2 regions of the Micromonospora sp. WMMC250 genome follow, and region 2 is predicted to be linked to the other one. Evidence: riboswitches for the same ligand, from Rfam matches in the RefSeq annotation. Region 2 holds a riboswitch; the other holds the start of a gene.
What was found. Region 2 has a riboswitch for S-adenosylmethionine ahead of O3438_RS24805 (aminotransferase class V-fold PLP-dependent enzyme). Riboswitches for the same ligand answer to the same signal wherever they lie in the genome.
Positions count from the first base shown of each region.

Region 1 (7,451 bases), 2.6 Mb from region 2:
GTGGTCCTCGACGATCTGCACCGCGCCGACGGTGACACCCTGGACCTGCTGACCGCCCTGCTCACCGGTCCACACCCGGCCACCGGGCCGGTGCTCGTTCTCGGCACCTACCGCGCCACCGAGATCAGTCCGGAACTGACCGCCGCCCTGGCTCGCGTCGCCGGGCTGGAACCGACCCGGGAGTACCTGGCCGGCCTCTCCGCGTCGGCGACGGGTGAGCTGGCCCGCGCCGTCGTCGGCGCGGCACTCGCCCCGACCACCGCCCAGTTGATCCACGACCGTAGCGGAGGCAACCCGTTCTTCGTCCGCGAGCTGGCCCAGCTGTACGCGAGCGAGGGGGAGGCCGCACTGGCCTCGGTGCCGCCCGGCGTGCGCGACGTGATCCGACACCGGCTGGCGCAGCTACCCACACCGACGCGCACCGTGCTGCGGCAGGCCGCCGTGCTCGGCCGGGACCTCGACCTGGAGATCCTCACCTCCCTGGCGGGCGACCCCGCAGTCGTGCTGGACGCCGTCGACCGCGCCCTGCAGGCCGGTTTCCTCGCCGAGCGGGAGCCCGACGGTCAGCTGCGCTTCACCCACATCCTGGTCCGCGACACGCTCTACGCCGACCTGTCCACACCGCGCCGCGCCGCGTGGCACGCGACCATCGCCGAAGCGCTGCGACAACGAGATCCGGTCGAGCCCGCCGCGATCGCGCACCACCTGCTTCGCGCCGGTGGGCGGGTCGCCGCCGGTCGCGCCGGCGCGTACGCCCGCACGGCTGCCGAGCAGGCCGAACGGGGCGGCAACCCGCACGAGGCGGCCCGCCTGTGGCGACAGGTGATCGAGGCGTACGACCGTGCCGGCGGCGTCGAGCAGCGTGAGCGGTTGACCGCCCTGCTCGGTCTGGGGCGCGCGCTGGCCGTGACCGGGCGGCTGGCCGAGGCGAGAGGGCGACGTGCCGAGGCGATCACCGCCGCCGAGTCGGTCGGCGATCCGCTGCTGATCGAGGAGGTGCTGGCCGGTTTCGACGTACCCGCCATCTGGACGCGCAACGACGACGACAGGCTCTCCGGGCACATCGTCCGAGCCGCCGAGCAGGCCCTGAGCGCTCTCGGCCCGACCGGCTCGGCGCGGCGCAGCCGCCTCCTGAGCACCCTTGCGTTGGAACTGCGCGGCACCACCACCGACAGCGGTCGCCGGGCGGCGTACGAGGCCGAGACCCTCGCCCGGACGGTCGGCGACCCCGGGTTGCTGGCCTTCGCGCTCAACGCCCGCTTCATGCACACCTTCCAGCGCGTCGGCCTCGCCGCTGGGCGGGCCCGCATCGGTCGCGAGTTGGTCGACCTGGCCGCTCGGCACCAGTTGGTGACCTTCGAGGTGCTCGGCCACCTCGTGCTGGTCCAGTCGTACTGCGCGTTGGCCGACCGACCCGCAGCCGACGAGCACGCCCGTGCCGCCGATCGACTCGCCGAGCGGTACGAGCTGCCGTTGGTCGCGGTGTTCACCAGGTGGTTCGGCGCGCTGCGCCTGGCTCTCGACGGCGAGTCGGCCTCGGCGGCGGACGCCTTCCACGCGGCGGCCCGTCACCTGCCCGCGGATGGTATGCCGGGCCTGACCCGTGGGCTGCTCCCGCTCGCGCTGCTCGGCCTGCGGCTGGCCGAAGCCGCCGACGGCGGGGCCGACGGTCTCGACCGACCGATTCCGGGCGGGGCGGGCTGGGCGACCATGGACTGGGGGCCGCACGAGCCGTGGGTCCGGCCGTTGCTGCTGCTCGCCGACGGTGACCGGGACGCTGCGGCAGCGGCCGTGCGGGCACTTCCGGAAGGCCCGCACGACCTTCTCCGGGAGGCGCGCCTCTGCCTCGTCGGTCGGGCGGCGCGTGCCCTCGGTGACCGGGTCACGATGGATCGGGTCCACGCCGAACTGCTGCCGGCGGCGGAGGAACTGGCGGCCGGCAGCGGTGTGCTCACCGTCGGCCCGGTGGCCGGGCACCTCGCCGCCCTGGCCGACGCACTCGGCCGCGTGGAGGAAGCGGCCGCGCATCGCCAGGTCGCCCGCGCGGTCAGCGCCCGGGCCCGGACGGCCACCCCCGCACGCTGATCGCGGTCGCCGTCCACGGCGACTTGCCGATTCTCCTCGGAACGCGTCGGCGGGTGCGGTCAGATGGGAGGACCGGCGCGTCCGCCGCCGGCGACGATCGAGGGGGTACGCCGTGCAGGCGCTCGTCATGATCGTGGTGCTGGGCGTCACCGTCCTGATCGGCACCACGCTCGGCGGACGGTACCGGGTGGCTCCGCCGGTCCTGCTCATCGCGTTCGGGGTGCTGCTCGGCCTGACGCCCCCGCTGTCCGAGGTGACCCTGGAACCCGACCTGGTGCTGCTGATCTTCCTGCCGGCGATCCTGTACCGGGAGAGCCTCACCATCAGCCTGCGCGAGATCCGGGCCAACCTTCCGGTGATCGGGTCGCTCGCCGTGGTGCTGGTGGTCCTCACCATGGTCACCGTGTCGTTCACCGCGCAGGCGTTCGGGGTGAACCCCGCCGCCGCCTGGGTGCTCGGCGCCGTCCTCGCCCCGACCGACGCCGCTGCTGTCACCGGGCTCGCGAAACGGCTGCCCCGAAAGCTGCTCACCACCCTGCACGCCGAGAGTCTGATCAACGACGGCACCGCCCTAGTGGTCTTCGCGGTGGCTGTGGGTCTGCTCGTGCACAGCGCGGACCCGGGCGCGCTGGGCATCGGTGAGGAGTTCGTCGGCGCCAGCGTCGGCGGCGTACTGGCCGGTGTGCTGGTGGGGGTGGGCGTGGTGCTGGTCCGCAAACGGCTCGACGACCCGCTTCGGGAGGGCGCGTTGAGCGTGCTCACGCCGTTCGCCGCGTTCCTGCTGGCCGACGCCGTGCACGCCAGCGGTGTGCTGGCGGTGGTGGTCGCCGGCCTGGTGCTCTCCTACGCCGGTCCACGGGTGATCCGCGCTCGCTCCCGGGTGCTGGCGTACGCGTTCTGGGACCTGTCCACGTTCCTCATCAACGGTGGGCTGTTCGTCCTTCTCGGCACGCAGATACCCCGCGCGGTGCGGGGCATCACCAGCACCTCACCCGAGCGCGCTCTGGTGATCGTGCTCGTGGTGACGCTCGTCGTCATCGGCACCCGGCTGGCGTTCGTCTACCTCACCTCGCAGATCGCCAGGCTGCGACGTCGCCGGATCATGGACCCGAGCCAGGGGCCCTCGGCCTGGCGGGTGGGGACCGTCGCCGGTTGGTCGGGGTTCCGGGGCGCGGTGTCGCTGGCTGCCGCCCTGGCCGTACCGACGGTGACCGTCGCCGGTCAACCGGTGATCGAGCGCGACCTGATCATCTTCGTCACCGCGCTGGTGATCGTGCTGATCATGCTGCTCCAGGGCACCACCCTGCCGCTGGTCGTGCGCTGGGCGGGGCTGGTCGGCGACCCCGAACGCGTCGACGAGGCCCGGCATGCCCGGCGGCGGGCCACCGAGGCGGGCCTCGCCGCGCTGCCCCAGGTGGCGGCCGAGATCGGCGCGCAGGAGGAGTCGGTCCATCGGCTCCGAGCCGAGTACCAGAGGCACCTTGAGGACCTCAACGAGAGCGGGGGGAGCACCGCCGAGGAGCGCCGCCTCGAACGTCGGCTGCGCCTGCGCGTCCTCGCCCACAAACGTCGGGAAGTCACCCGCCTGCGCGACAACCGGGAGATCGACGACCTAGTGCTCCAGGAGCTCCAGGCCGCCCTGGACAACGAGGAGATCCGGCTGCTGGGGCGCGGACCCAACGAGTGACCGCCGACGTGCCGCCGCGGCTCAGAGCAGCTGGGAGCCGCCGCGGCTCAGAGCACCTGGGACAGGAACCGGCGGAGCCGAGGATGCTCGGCCCGTTCGAAGACCGCCTCGGGCGGGCCGGCCTCCAGCACCACGCCCCGGTCCATGAAGGCGACGGTGTCGGCGACCTGCCGGGCGAAGCCCATCTCGTGGGTGACCACCACCATGGTCATGCCGGCGGCGGACAGGTCGGCCATCACCCCGAGCACGCCCTTGACCAGCTCCGGGTCGAGCGCCGAGGTGGCCTCGTCGAAGAGCATCACCTCGGGCCGCAGCGCCAACGCCCGGGCGATCGCCACCCGCTGCTGCTGACCGCCGGAGAGTTGAGCCGGACGGGCGTCGGCCTTGCCGGCCAACCCGACCAGGTCCAGTTGGGCCCGGGCCACGGCCTCCGCCTCGTCCTCGCCGAGCCTGCGGAGCCGGCGCAGCGCGAGGGTGACGTTGCGCAGCACGCTCATGTGCGGGAACAGGTTGAACTGCTGGAAGACCATGCCGACCCGCTGCCGCAGGCTGTCCGGGTCGTCGGCCAGCACGCTGCGCCCGTCCAACAGCACGTCGCCGCGGTCCGGCTCGATCAACCGGTTGATGGTGCGCAGGAGGGTGGACTTGCCGGACCCGGACGGGCCGATCACGCAGGCCGTCCCCCCGCGCGGCACGGTGAGGTCGACGCCGCGCAGCACCCGATTCGGCCCGAAGGCGAGGTGCACGTCCCGTACGTCGAGGCTGACCGAGGTGGTGGTGGTGTCGCTGGTCATCGCCGGTCTCCCAGGACAGTGGCGGGCAACGGGAGGTCGTCGTCCTCGTCGGTCGGCGCGACGGCTGGCCGTCCGTGGCGCAACCGCCTGTCGATCCAGTTGACGACGTGTGTCAGCGGAACTGTCAGCGCCAGGTAGAAGAGCCCGGCCAGGAGCAGCGCGGACTCGTTGCCGGTGGTGGCCGCGTAGTCCTGCCCGATCCGGAACAGCTCCCGCTGGCTGGCCACCAGGCCGAGGAAGTAGACCAGGCTGGAGTCCTTGATCAGTGCGATGAGCTGGTTGACCCAGGCCGGCAGGACCCGCCGGATGCCCTGCGGAATGATCACCAGCCGCATCGCGTCGCCCCAGGAGAAGCCGAGCGCGCGGGCGCCCTCCAACTGGGCGGCCTCCACCGACTGGATGCCGGAGCGGAAGATCTCCCCGATGTACGCGGCGGCGATCAGCGACAGCGCCAGGATCCCCAAGGGGTAGGGGTCAGGTCCCCAGACCTGCATGCCCAGCGGTGCCAGCCCGACGCCGATCAACAGGATCGTCGCCGCGGCCGGCAGCCCCCGGAACACGTCGGTGTAGACCCGCGCCGGCCAGCGCAACCACCGGCTGCGGGAGATCCCGGCGACGGCCAGCAGTAGGCCCAGCACCGAGCCGAGCAGGGCGGCGGAGACCGCCAGGATCAGCGTGTTCGGCAACCCGACGGTCAGCATCTCGGGCAGCGCCTCGCCCATCGCCTCCCAGTCGAAGAACGTCTCCCACAGGGTGCTCAACGGATCCATCGGTCGTCTCCCCTACCGTCCTGCTCGCTCGTCACCGGTTCAGGACGCGGCCGACGCCGACGCCGACGGTGCCACCGTGACCGCTCCGCTGCCCGGCTTGAAGTCCGCCGGGATCGGTCGGCCGGGGTAGTACTGGGACTGCAACCGGTTCCAGGTGCCGTCCGCGATGACCTCGTCGAGAGCCTTGTTCAGCGCCTCGCGCAGCTTGTCGCCGCCCTTGGCGACGGCGTACGCGGTCGGTGCCGGGCTGAGCTGCTTGGCCGCCACGGTGATCTTGCCGTTGCTGTCGGCGGCCGACTTCTCACCGATCTCCGCCGGGGCGATCCACGCGTCGGCGGTGCCGGCCTTGAGCTGGTTGATCGCGCCGTTGTAGTCCGGCACCCGCACCGGGTCGAGCTGCTTTCCGGTGGCGTAGTCGTCCTGCACGGTGCCCTGCACCACCACGACCCGCTTGCCGGCGAGCTGGTCGAAGCTGGTGATCGGCGAACCGGCCGGGACGTCCAGGCCGAAGTAGCCGAAGTCGTAGCCGTTGCCGAAGTCGACTGTCTTCTTCCGCGCCTCGGTGATGGTGATCGAGGAACTGCCGACGTCGAACTTGTGGTTGTTGACCTGGGAGAGCAACGCGGAGAAGTCGGTGCCGACGAACTCGACCCGGAGGCCGAGCTTGCCGGCCACGGCGGTCAGCAGGTCGTTGTCGAAGCCGGTGAACTTGCCGTCCTCGAGGTACACGTTCGGCGGGGCGTCGGTCAGGGTGCCGGCCCGCAGCACGCCCGGCTGCGCCAGGCCGTACGGGTTGGCGCTGGTGTCGGACGAGCTGTCGCCGCCGCAGGCGGTGAGCGCGGTGGCGGCCAGGACGGCGGCGGCGCCCAGGGCGGTGGCACGGGTCAGGGCAGGAAGAAGTCGCACGGGTGTCTCCGAAAAGGTCGCGTCCCGGCACGCACGGATGTGCGTCGCCGGCGGTGCGCCCGATGGGCGTACCGGTGAGGGAGGTTCGGGAGGAGGGCTGCGCTAGTGCGTGGTGCCGCGACGACACGCGGCGCTGCACATTCGCATCATGTCCACGTGCCGCCGCCGGGTCAGTGCCGGCGAGGGCCGACCGGCGCGGACGTCCGCGATGTCGGTCGGTGAAGTGCTGCTGAGGATGCGCATGGTTCTCCCGGGTCTGTGCTGACCTGGGTGCCAGGCCACGCTTGCACCGACGTCCTGTCGGTGCCTGGTCTTCACCCGGGGCACCCCACCGCGGAGGAGGGTTGCCGGCCAGCGAGCCGGGGCTTCGCGCTGGCGCTCATGACCTGCGCCGAGGCTAGCAGCAGGCACGGGTGGATCGTCCAGTCGTTATGACCACGCTCACCAGGGGAGATGGGTGGCCGGCGCTCCCGTCAGCCGGCGTGCACGTGTGGGCGTCGGCGCGGATCGGGCTCGTGACGACGCAGGATCTCCCGGGTGACCGAGGCGATCTCACCCTGCCCGAACGCCAGGTAGCGCAGGACGTTGCGGCCCGGGCCGCCCTCGGTCCACTCGAAGTAGATGTGGGGGCGCCGACGGGTCCGGTCGCGGATCTCCAGCAGCAGGGCGGCGAGTGCGTTGGGCACCGCGGAACTGGTCAGGCTGAGTACCGGGAAACGGCCGGCAGCCAAGCTGCCGGTCACCACCAGCTCGGTCTCGAAGTCCGACGGGTCGGTGACGCGCACCTCGACGAAGAGCACGTCGCTGTCGTCGGGGAAGTCGTTGTCCGCCATGGTCTGCGCCAGCTTGGCGCGGTACTCCGCCGCGCCCCGGCCGTCGGGTTCGTGGGCGATGAGGCGGATCCGCCGCCCGTCGCGCCCGTCGATCATCCGGGTCGCGACCGGGTCCAGTTCGACGTGGTCGACCCGCAGCTCGAAGGCGCGGGACAACCGGGAGAGCAGCGAGACCACGATGATCCCGCCGATGAAACAGGCCGCGATCTTGACGCCGTCGGGACGTTCCACCACGTTCGCCAGCGTGGTGTAGACGAAGATCACCGCGATGGTGCCGAACGCGACAGTGCGGCCGCGCTGCCGGTGCCGCACCGCCGCGAGGGTCACCGCCGTCGTCGCCGAGGTGATCAACACCAGGACCCCGGTGGCGTACGCG
Region 1 is NZ_JAPZBJ010000002.1:2,885,170-2,892,620, reverse strand. Features, by position in the region: gene O3438_RS12600 (AfsR/SARP family transcriptional regulator) at 1-2,085, shown strand, start outside; gene O3438_RS12595 (Na+/H+ antiporter) at 2,198-3,772, shown strand; gene O3438_RS12590 (amino acid ABC transporter ATP-binding protein) at 3,820-4,566, opposite strand; gene O3438_RS12585 (amino acid ABC transporter permease) at 4,563-5,336, opposite strand; gene O3438_RS12580 (ABC transporter substrate-binding protein) at 5,376-6,242, opposite strand; SAM riboswitch class IV at 6,518-6,629, opposite strand; gene O3438_RS12575 (amino acid transporter) at 6,716-7,451, opposite strand, start outside.
Region 1: it holds a riboswitch for S-adenosylmethionine, as region 2 does, so the genes downstream of both, O3438_RS12580 (ABC transporter substrate-binding protein) here and O3438_RS24805 (aminotransferase class V-fold PLP-dependent enzyme) in region 2, are expected to answer to the same signal.

Region 2 (7,451 bases):
CGGCGGACGCGGCCCGGCTCGGTGCTCCGGACGTTCGGGGTTACGCGGCAGACCGGGGTGGCGACGACCAGGCGGAGCTGCGATCGTCCGCTCGATGACGAATTGCGACGTTACCAATGGGTAACCATCGATACCGACCCGGATGGTGGTTTCGAACGCTACCTACGGTGGGGTAGGTTTCCGCGCGTGCTACCCCGCGCGCACCCCCGTCTGCTCTCACCCCTCCTCGCCGTCGCGCTCGCCGGTGCCCTGACCGGGTGCTCGCTGTTCGACGGCGACGAGCCGGGTAAAAACGTCGCGCAACCGAGCGCAGCCGTGGCGGGAGGTGGGTCGCAACTGGAGATACCCACCACCGTCGCCGCAGGTCAGGTCAGCCTGATCCAACGGCTCGGCGAGGACGGCCCACTGCGCACCCTGAGCGTCGAGCGCAACGGCGCGTGGCAGTGCCTCGACTGCGCCGGCGACGGGGTGACCTCCCGGGGCACCCTCGCCCCGGAGCTGACCGAACGGCTCCAGGTGCTGCTCGCCAACCCGGCACTCGCCGACGAGACCGACCAGGCCCGGCGCTACCGGACCACCTGCATCGACGCGTTGACGTCCAGCCTCATCACCTCGTCCGGGCTGATCACCTCGCAGGACTGCCCGGGGGAGGAGCGCACTCCTGTCGCCGGCGAGATCCTGCTGCTGCTCACCCAGGCGACCCCGGCCGAGGTCAAGGGCTGACCCCAGCCGGCCGAGGTCAAGGGCTGACCCCAGCCGCTTTCAGGGGCTGACCCCGGCCGGTCAGAGCACCTTGCCCGGGTTGAGCAGCCCGGCCGGGTCCAGCGCCGACTTGATCGCCTGGTGCACCCGGACGCCGACCGGCCCGATCTCCCGGGCCAGCCAGTCCCGCTTGAGCAGCCCCACCCCGTGCTCGCCGGTGCACGTGCCGCCCAGGTCGAGGCCGAGCCGCATGATCTCGTCGAACGCCCGCCGGCCCCGCTCCACGCTCGCCGGGTCGGCCCGGTCGACCACGATGTTCGGGTGCATGTTGCCGTCCCCGGCATGCCCCACCACGCCGATCGGCACCTCGCACTCCGCCGCGATCCGGGCCACCCCGTCCAGCAGCGCCGCGAGCGAGCCACGCGGCACCGCCACGTCGTCGATCACCAGACCGCCGTTACCGCCCGGGTACGCGTCGGCGGCGAACTTCTCCATCGCCGGGTGCGCCAGCCGGCGAGCCTGTAGGAGCGCCGCCGCCTCCACCGCGTCGGTCGCCGCGTAGACCTCGTCGGCGCCGGCCGCCTCACAGACAGCGGCCAGGCCGGCCAGGTCGTCGGCGGCCCGGGGGCCGGTGTCCGCCGCGGCCAGCAGCAGCGCCTGCGCGTCGGTGCGCAACCCCATCGGCTGGTACGCCTCGATCGCCCGCAAATGGGTCTGGTCGAGAAGCTCCAACAGGCTCGGGGTGAGGCCACGAGCCGCGATCTCGGCCACCGCGGCGCCGGCCGCCGCGGTGGACGGGAAGACCGCCACCAGGGTCAGCGAGTCGGCCGGTGCGGGTCGCAGCGCCACGGTCACCTCGGTGATCACGCCGAGGGTGCCCTCCGAGCCGACGAAGAGCCGGGTCAGGTCGTAACCCGCCACCCCCTTGGCCGTACGCCGACCGGTGCGCAGCACCTCACCGGAGGCGAGCACCACCTCCAGGCCGAGGACGTACTCGGTGGTCACGCCGTACTTCACGCAGCACATGCCACCGGCGTTGGTGGCCACGTTGCCGCCGATGGTCGACGACTCCCAGGAACCGGGGTCCGGCGGGTACCAGAGCCCCTGCTTGGCGACCGCCCCGGCGAGCGCCGCGTTGACCACTCCGGGTTGGACCACGGCGATGCGGCTCACCCTGTCGATCTCCCGGATCTCGTCCATCGCGACGGTGCTGATGACCACCGCGCCGTCCACCGCGTTGGCCGCGCCGGCCAGCCCGGTCCGCGCGCCCTGCGGCACCACCGGTACGCCGTGCCGCGCCGCCGCCCGCACCACGGCGACCACCTGTTCGGTGCTGCGCGGGCGGGTCACCACGAGCGGGGTGCCGGCGGCGCACAGGTCGGCCTCGTCCCGTTGGTGCATCCGCAGCAGGTCCGGGTCGGTGAGCACGGCGTCGTCGCCGAGCGCGTCGCGCAGGTCGTCGAGGAGATCGGTGGGGGCCATGCAGCCGAGGCTAGGTCGCCGGCCGGCGATCATCAACATGATCGACTGCGCGGGATAGCTTGGGCACCATGCTCTACCTGGACCGGCCTGCCTGGCCGTGGCGCGGTCGGCTCTGGTCGCACCTGATCAGCGACGTCTCGTACGCCGAGCTGCACGCCTTCGCCGAGACGCTCGGTGCACCCCGGCGCGGCTTCGACCGGGACCACTACGACATTCCGGCCGACCGGTTCGCTGCGGCGGTGTGGCTCGGCGCCCAGGTGGTGCCGAGCCGGGAACTGGTCCGGCTGCTCCGCACGGCCGGACTGCGTCGCCCGAAGCACCTGGTCAGCCCGCGTCCTTCGACTCCTCGCTGAGCGCGGCCAGCTCGCGGCGCATGTTGTCCCGGGCGGGCTCCTCCCACCGGCTGGCCAGCGGCGGCAGCCGGAACAGCGCGGGCAGCGCCAGCAGGCCGGTCAGCACCGCCGCCCGCCCGGCCCGGAAGGCCGGCTCCGGCACGTGGGCGTACTCCCGCCGGATCGCCGCCGCGTACCGCTCGTACGTGGCCGCCGGCGCGGCCAGCACGGCGAGGTCCGCGTCGCAGAGCAGCGCGCCGTCAGCGTCGCCCGGTGCCACGGTGTGCCCGGCGGTGAGCAGCACCAGCCGGTGCACCTCGGAGACGGACGACGCCGGCACCCCGAGCCCGGTGAGCACCTCGTCGGCAAGCGCGGCGCTGTCGTGCTCGTTGGCGTACCCGGAGGCTCTCGGGTCGTAGACGGCGTCGTGGAACCAGGCCGCCAACCGCACCAGGTCGACCTGGGCGGCGAGGTCGGCGTGCTCGTCCACCACGTCGAGCACAGCCGTCAGGTGGACCGGAGTGTGGTAGTGCCGGTGCGGCTCCCGCCACCGACCGAGCAACTGCTTCCCGGCACCGCCCGACGACACGTCTGGGCTCGCGCCGGCGCCCCGGACCGCCGTCCGCCACCGATCAAGCAGATCAACCACCGCCCGAGTCTGCCGCATCCGCCCACGACGCGGCGAAGGGAGGATTCAGCGGGCCCACCACGGGTAGTCGCGCCCATGGCCGTGGCCCGGGACAAGCGACAGCCGATAATGCGACGTACCGCGCTGCGTGACGGGCTGGTGGACATCGACGGCGCCCGGATCGCCGAGGCTACCGAGCAACTGCGCCATCGGAGCCGAGCCACCCTGCACGACCGTCTGCACCGGGTACGCATGGCCGGCGGGCTGGCCGTCCAGGCCGGGCTGGCCGCCGGAATCGCGTACCTCATCTCGCACAAGGTGCTCGGCAACCCGCAGCCGGTGTTCGCGCCGATCTCCGCGGTCGGCACCCTCGCCGCGTCGGTGGGCCAGCGGTTCCGCCGGACCATCGAGTTGATCGTCGGGGTGGGGGTCGGGGTGGCCGTCGGCGACCTCTTGATCTACCTGCTCGGAACCGGGGCCTGGCAACTCGGCCTGGTGGTCACTGTCGCGATCCTGCTCACCATCTTCGCCGGGGCGAGCGTGGCCATCGTCATCCAGGCTGCGGCCACGGCGGTGCTGATCGTGACACTGAGCCCGTCGACCCAGAACCTGGAGATCCCCCGCTTCGTCGACGCGTTCCTCGGTGGCGGGGTCGCCCTGGTGGTCACGGCACTGCTGCTCCCGCTGAACCCACTGCGGGTGATCAACCGAGCCGCCCGGCCGGCGCTCGACCTGCTCGCCACCCAGCTCGACGTCACGGCGGACGGTCTACGCCGTCGGGATCGGGCCATCATCCAGGGCGCACTGGAGAGGCTGCGCGACAACAAGGAGGAGCTGGCCACGTTGGGCGAGGCGATCGAGGGCGCGAAGGAGACGGCCACCCTCTCCCCGGCCCGCTGGCACCGCCGCGACGAACTGACCCACTACGCGGAGGCGGCCGACCCGATCGACCGGGCGATGCGCAACAGCGGCACCCTGATCCGTCGATCGGTGACCCTCATCGAGGACGAGGAGCCGGTGCCCGAATCGATGCCGGACGCGGTCGGTCACCTCGCCGAGTCGGTCCGGCTGCTCAAGCACGAGTTCGCTGCCGGGGAGGAGCCGGAGAAGGCCCGGGAGCGGTCCCTGCGGGCGGTCAGCGAGGCCGGCCGGGCGTACGGTGACGGCGTCGGCTTCTCCGGCAGCGTGGTGGTCGCCCAGATCCGCACCACAGCGAGCGACCTGTTGGTGGCCTCCGGGGTCGAGCAGGAGGAGGCGAACCGGTGGATCCGCACCGCCTTCGGGGAGCAGGAGCGGCCGGTCGCCGAGCCGGCCAAACCCGACGAGACACCGAAACCGCCCACCGCCCCACCCGTCGGCTGAGCCCTCACCCCAGGTCGGCGAGTGCGGCGAGCAGTTTGTCCACCTGCTCCTCCGTGGTGCCCAGGCCGATGCTGGCCCGCAGCGCCGTGGGCGGCAGGTCCCGCCGGCCGGTGCGCGCCGCCGCCTCGCTGAGCAGACGTCGCGCCAGCGGGTGGGCGCAGAACAACCCGTCGCGTACGCCGATGTGGTGTTCGACGGCCAACCGTGCGGCCACGTCGCTGGAGTCCCAGCCGACGACCACGAACGAGACGATCCCGACGCGGGGCGCGTCGGGGCCGAAGGTGCGCAGCTCCACGACGTGCGGCAGAGCGGCGATGCCGGTCCGCAGTCGGGTCAGCAGCGCCTGCTCGTGGGCGGCCAGCGCGGCCCGGTCGGCGTCGTCGAGCGCCGTACATACGGCCGCCAGCGCCACCGCGCCGAGCAGGTTCGGGGTGCCGCCCTCGTGCCGTGCCGGCCCGGTCGTCCAGTTCACGTCGTGGGTGGCTGGTCCGACGTGGCTGGTGGCACCCCCGCCGGCCAGGTACGGCGGTGCGGCGTCCAGCCAGTCCGCCCGGCCGATCAGCACACCCGCACCGAACGGCGCGTACAGCTTGTGACCGGACACCGCCAGGTAGTCGACGTCCAGCGCGAGCAGGTCGACCGGGGCGTGCGGGGCGAGCTGCGCGGCGTCCAGCACGATCCGGGCGCCATGTCGGTGGGCCACCCGGGCCAGCTCGGTGACCGGCCACAGCTCCCCGGTCACGTTGCTCGCACCGGTCACGGCGACCAGCACCGGCAGCGCCGGGTTGCTGCCCCGGCGCAGTTCGGTGAGGGCGGCGGCGAGGTCGCGTACCGCAGCGTCCGGGTCGGTGGGCACGGGCAGCCGCACCGAGCCGCGCGGCCAGGGCAGCAGGTTGGCGTGATGTTCACCGGCGAAGGTGACCACAGTCGTGCCGGCCGGCAGGGCCCTCGCCAGCAGGTTCAGCGCGTCGGTGGTGTTGCGGGTGAAGATCACGTGATCGTCGGCTCGGGCGCCGAAGAAGTCACCGACCGTCTGCCGGGCCTGCTCGTACGCGAGGGTGCAGCGTCGGGACAACGCTCCCGCCCCACGGTGGACGCTCGCGTACCAGGGCAGCAGCTCGGCCACGGCGTCGGCGGCGGCCCGCGCGCACGGCGCGCTGGCGGCGTAGTCCAGGTTGATCTCGCCCGGTACACCGAGGACGTCGAGCGGCCCCGACGATGTCGGCTCGGGCGCGGTCGGCTCGGGCGCGGTGTCGAAGCGGGTGGGCAGCGAGGGGAGAAGGGTGACGGGCACGCCGGAACCTCCGGGGTCAGGGACCCCGGGTGCACTGTCGGGACGGGGTCCGCGCTTGCCCAGCACACCGATCGGGCTGGGCCCGGTCATCACCCGGGGCACCCCACCGCGAACTCGACGAGGGTTGCCGGCCAGCAAGCCGGGGCTTCGCGCTGGCACTCGTGACCTGCCGGCAGCATAGCGGCTACCGATGCGACCGGACCAGCCGGCGGCGGATGGCTACGCTGACCGCATGGCCGACACCCCGCCCGGTTCACAGCTGCCGTCGCCGCCCGCATCCACGGCCCCGTCCGCCGTCGAGGCGCCCCCGATGCCGCGGCGCCGACTGGGCTGGCGGCGGTTCCTGGCGCTGGCCGGGGTGGTGCTGCTCATCGCCGCCTGCGCGGTGTTCATGGTCTTCACGCTCGGCCAGTCGCTCGGCGTGCAGGCCCTGCTCATCGGGGTGGCCGCCGCCATCCTGCCGGTGCCGGTGCTGGTCGCCTGTTTCCTCTGGCTGGACCGGTACGAACCCGAGCCGCTGAAGTATCTGATCTTCTGCTTCGCCTGGGGCGCGTTCGTCTCCACCGCCGCATCGCTGACGGTGAACGACTTCGCCGCCGGCCGCTTCGCCGACTGGGGTCTGCCGGCCGCGCTGACCGGAGTGCTGGTGGCACCGTTCATCGAGGAGTCGACGAAGGCTCTCGGCCCGATCCTGCTGCTGGTGTTCCGCCGACGCGAGTGGTCCGGGATCACCGACGGCCTGGTCTACTGCGGGCTGTCGGCGGTCGGTTTCGCCATGGTGGAGAACATCCTCTACCTGGGCGGGTTGGGTTACGCGTCCGGTGTCGACAGGTATGGCCCCGCCACCGGCATCCAGCAGGTCATCGCGATCTTCATCCTGCGGATCCTGCTGTTCGGGTTCGCCCATCCGCTCTTCACCTCGATGACGGGTTTCGGCCTGGGCATCGCCGCGCGGACGGCGGACCGCCGGGTCCGGGTGCTCGCCCCGATCGCCGGCCTGCTGCTGGCGATGATGTTGCACGGCACGTGGAACCTGCTGCCCACGCTCACCCAGGCCACGGGCGAGGCCGTGATCATGCTGTACGGCTTCCTGGGCCTGATGGTGCCTGTCTTCTTCGGCACCGTGGGGCTGGCGGTGTGGCTGCGCGCCTGGGAGGGGCGGCTCACCGAACGCGTCCTGCCGGACTACGTACGCGCCGGTTGGCTGAGCCCGCCCGAGGTGGCCGCGTTGAGCAGCCTGGGGCGACGGCACGCGGCCCGCAGTTGGGCGCGCCGGGTGGCCGGTGACGCCGGGGTCCGGGCGATGCGTGGCTACCAGTCCGCCGCCACCCGGCTGGCCCTGCTGCGCGACGGCACCCTGCGGGGCCTGGACCGGAAGGCCGCCGACCAGGAACGGACCGCACGAGAGGAGCGGGAGCTGCTGGACGCGATCAGCGCGTACCGGTCGGTCTTCGTCGGCCGGGATCCGCAGGCCCCGGCCGGGCTCTGGGACGGCAGCCGATACCACCTGCGCTTCCCGGACGGCCACCAGCGCCCGGTCGACGCGCCGGACGAGCCGGTGGTGCCGATTCCGGTGGTGTTGGCGCCCGCGCCGCCCCCGGTCGGGTACGCCCCGCCCGGCTGGCCCGGTCTGCGCCCGCCCGCGCCCTGG
Region 2 is NZ_JAPZBJ010000002.1:5,495,839-5,503,289, forward strand. Features, by position in the region: gene O3438_RS24775 (glycerol-3-phosphate dehydrogenase/oxidase) at 1-98, shown strand, start outside; gene O3438_RS24780 (hypothetical protein) at 187-723, shown strand; gene O3438_RS24785 (FAD-binding oxidoreductase) at 784-2,184, opposite strand; gene O3438_RS24790 (DUF4031 domain-containing protein) at 2,253-2,537, shown strand; gene O3438_RS24795 (HD domain-containing protein) at 2,509-3,165, opposite strand; gene O3438_RS24800 (FUSC family protein) at 3,274-4,506, shown strand; gene O3438_RS24805 (aminotransferase class V-fold PLP-dependent enzyme) at 4,511-5,800, opposite strand; SAM riboswitch class IV at 5,847-5,967, opposite strand; gene O3438_RS24810 (PrsW family intramembrane metalloprotease) at 5,991-7,451, shown strand, end outside.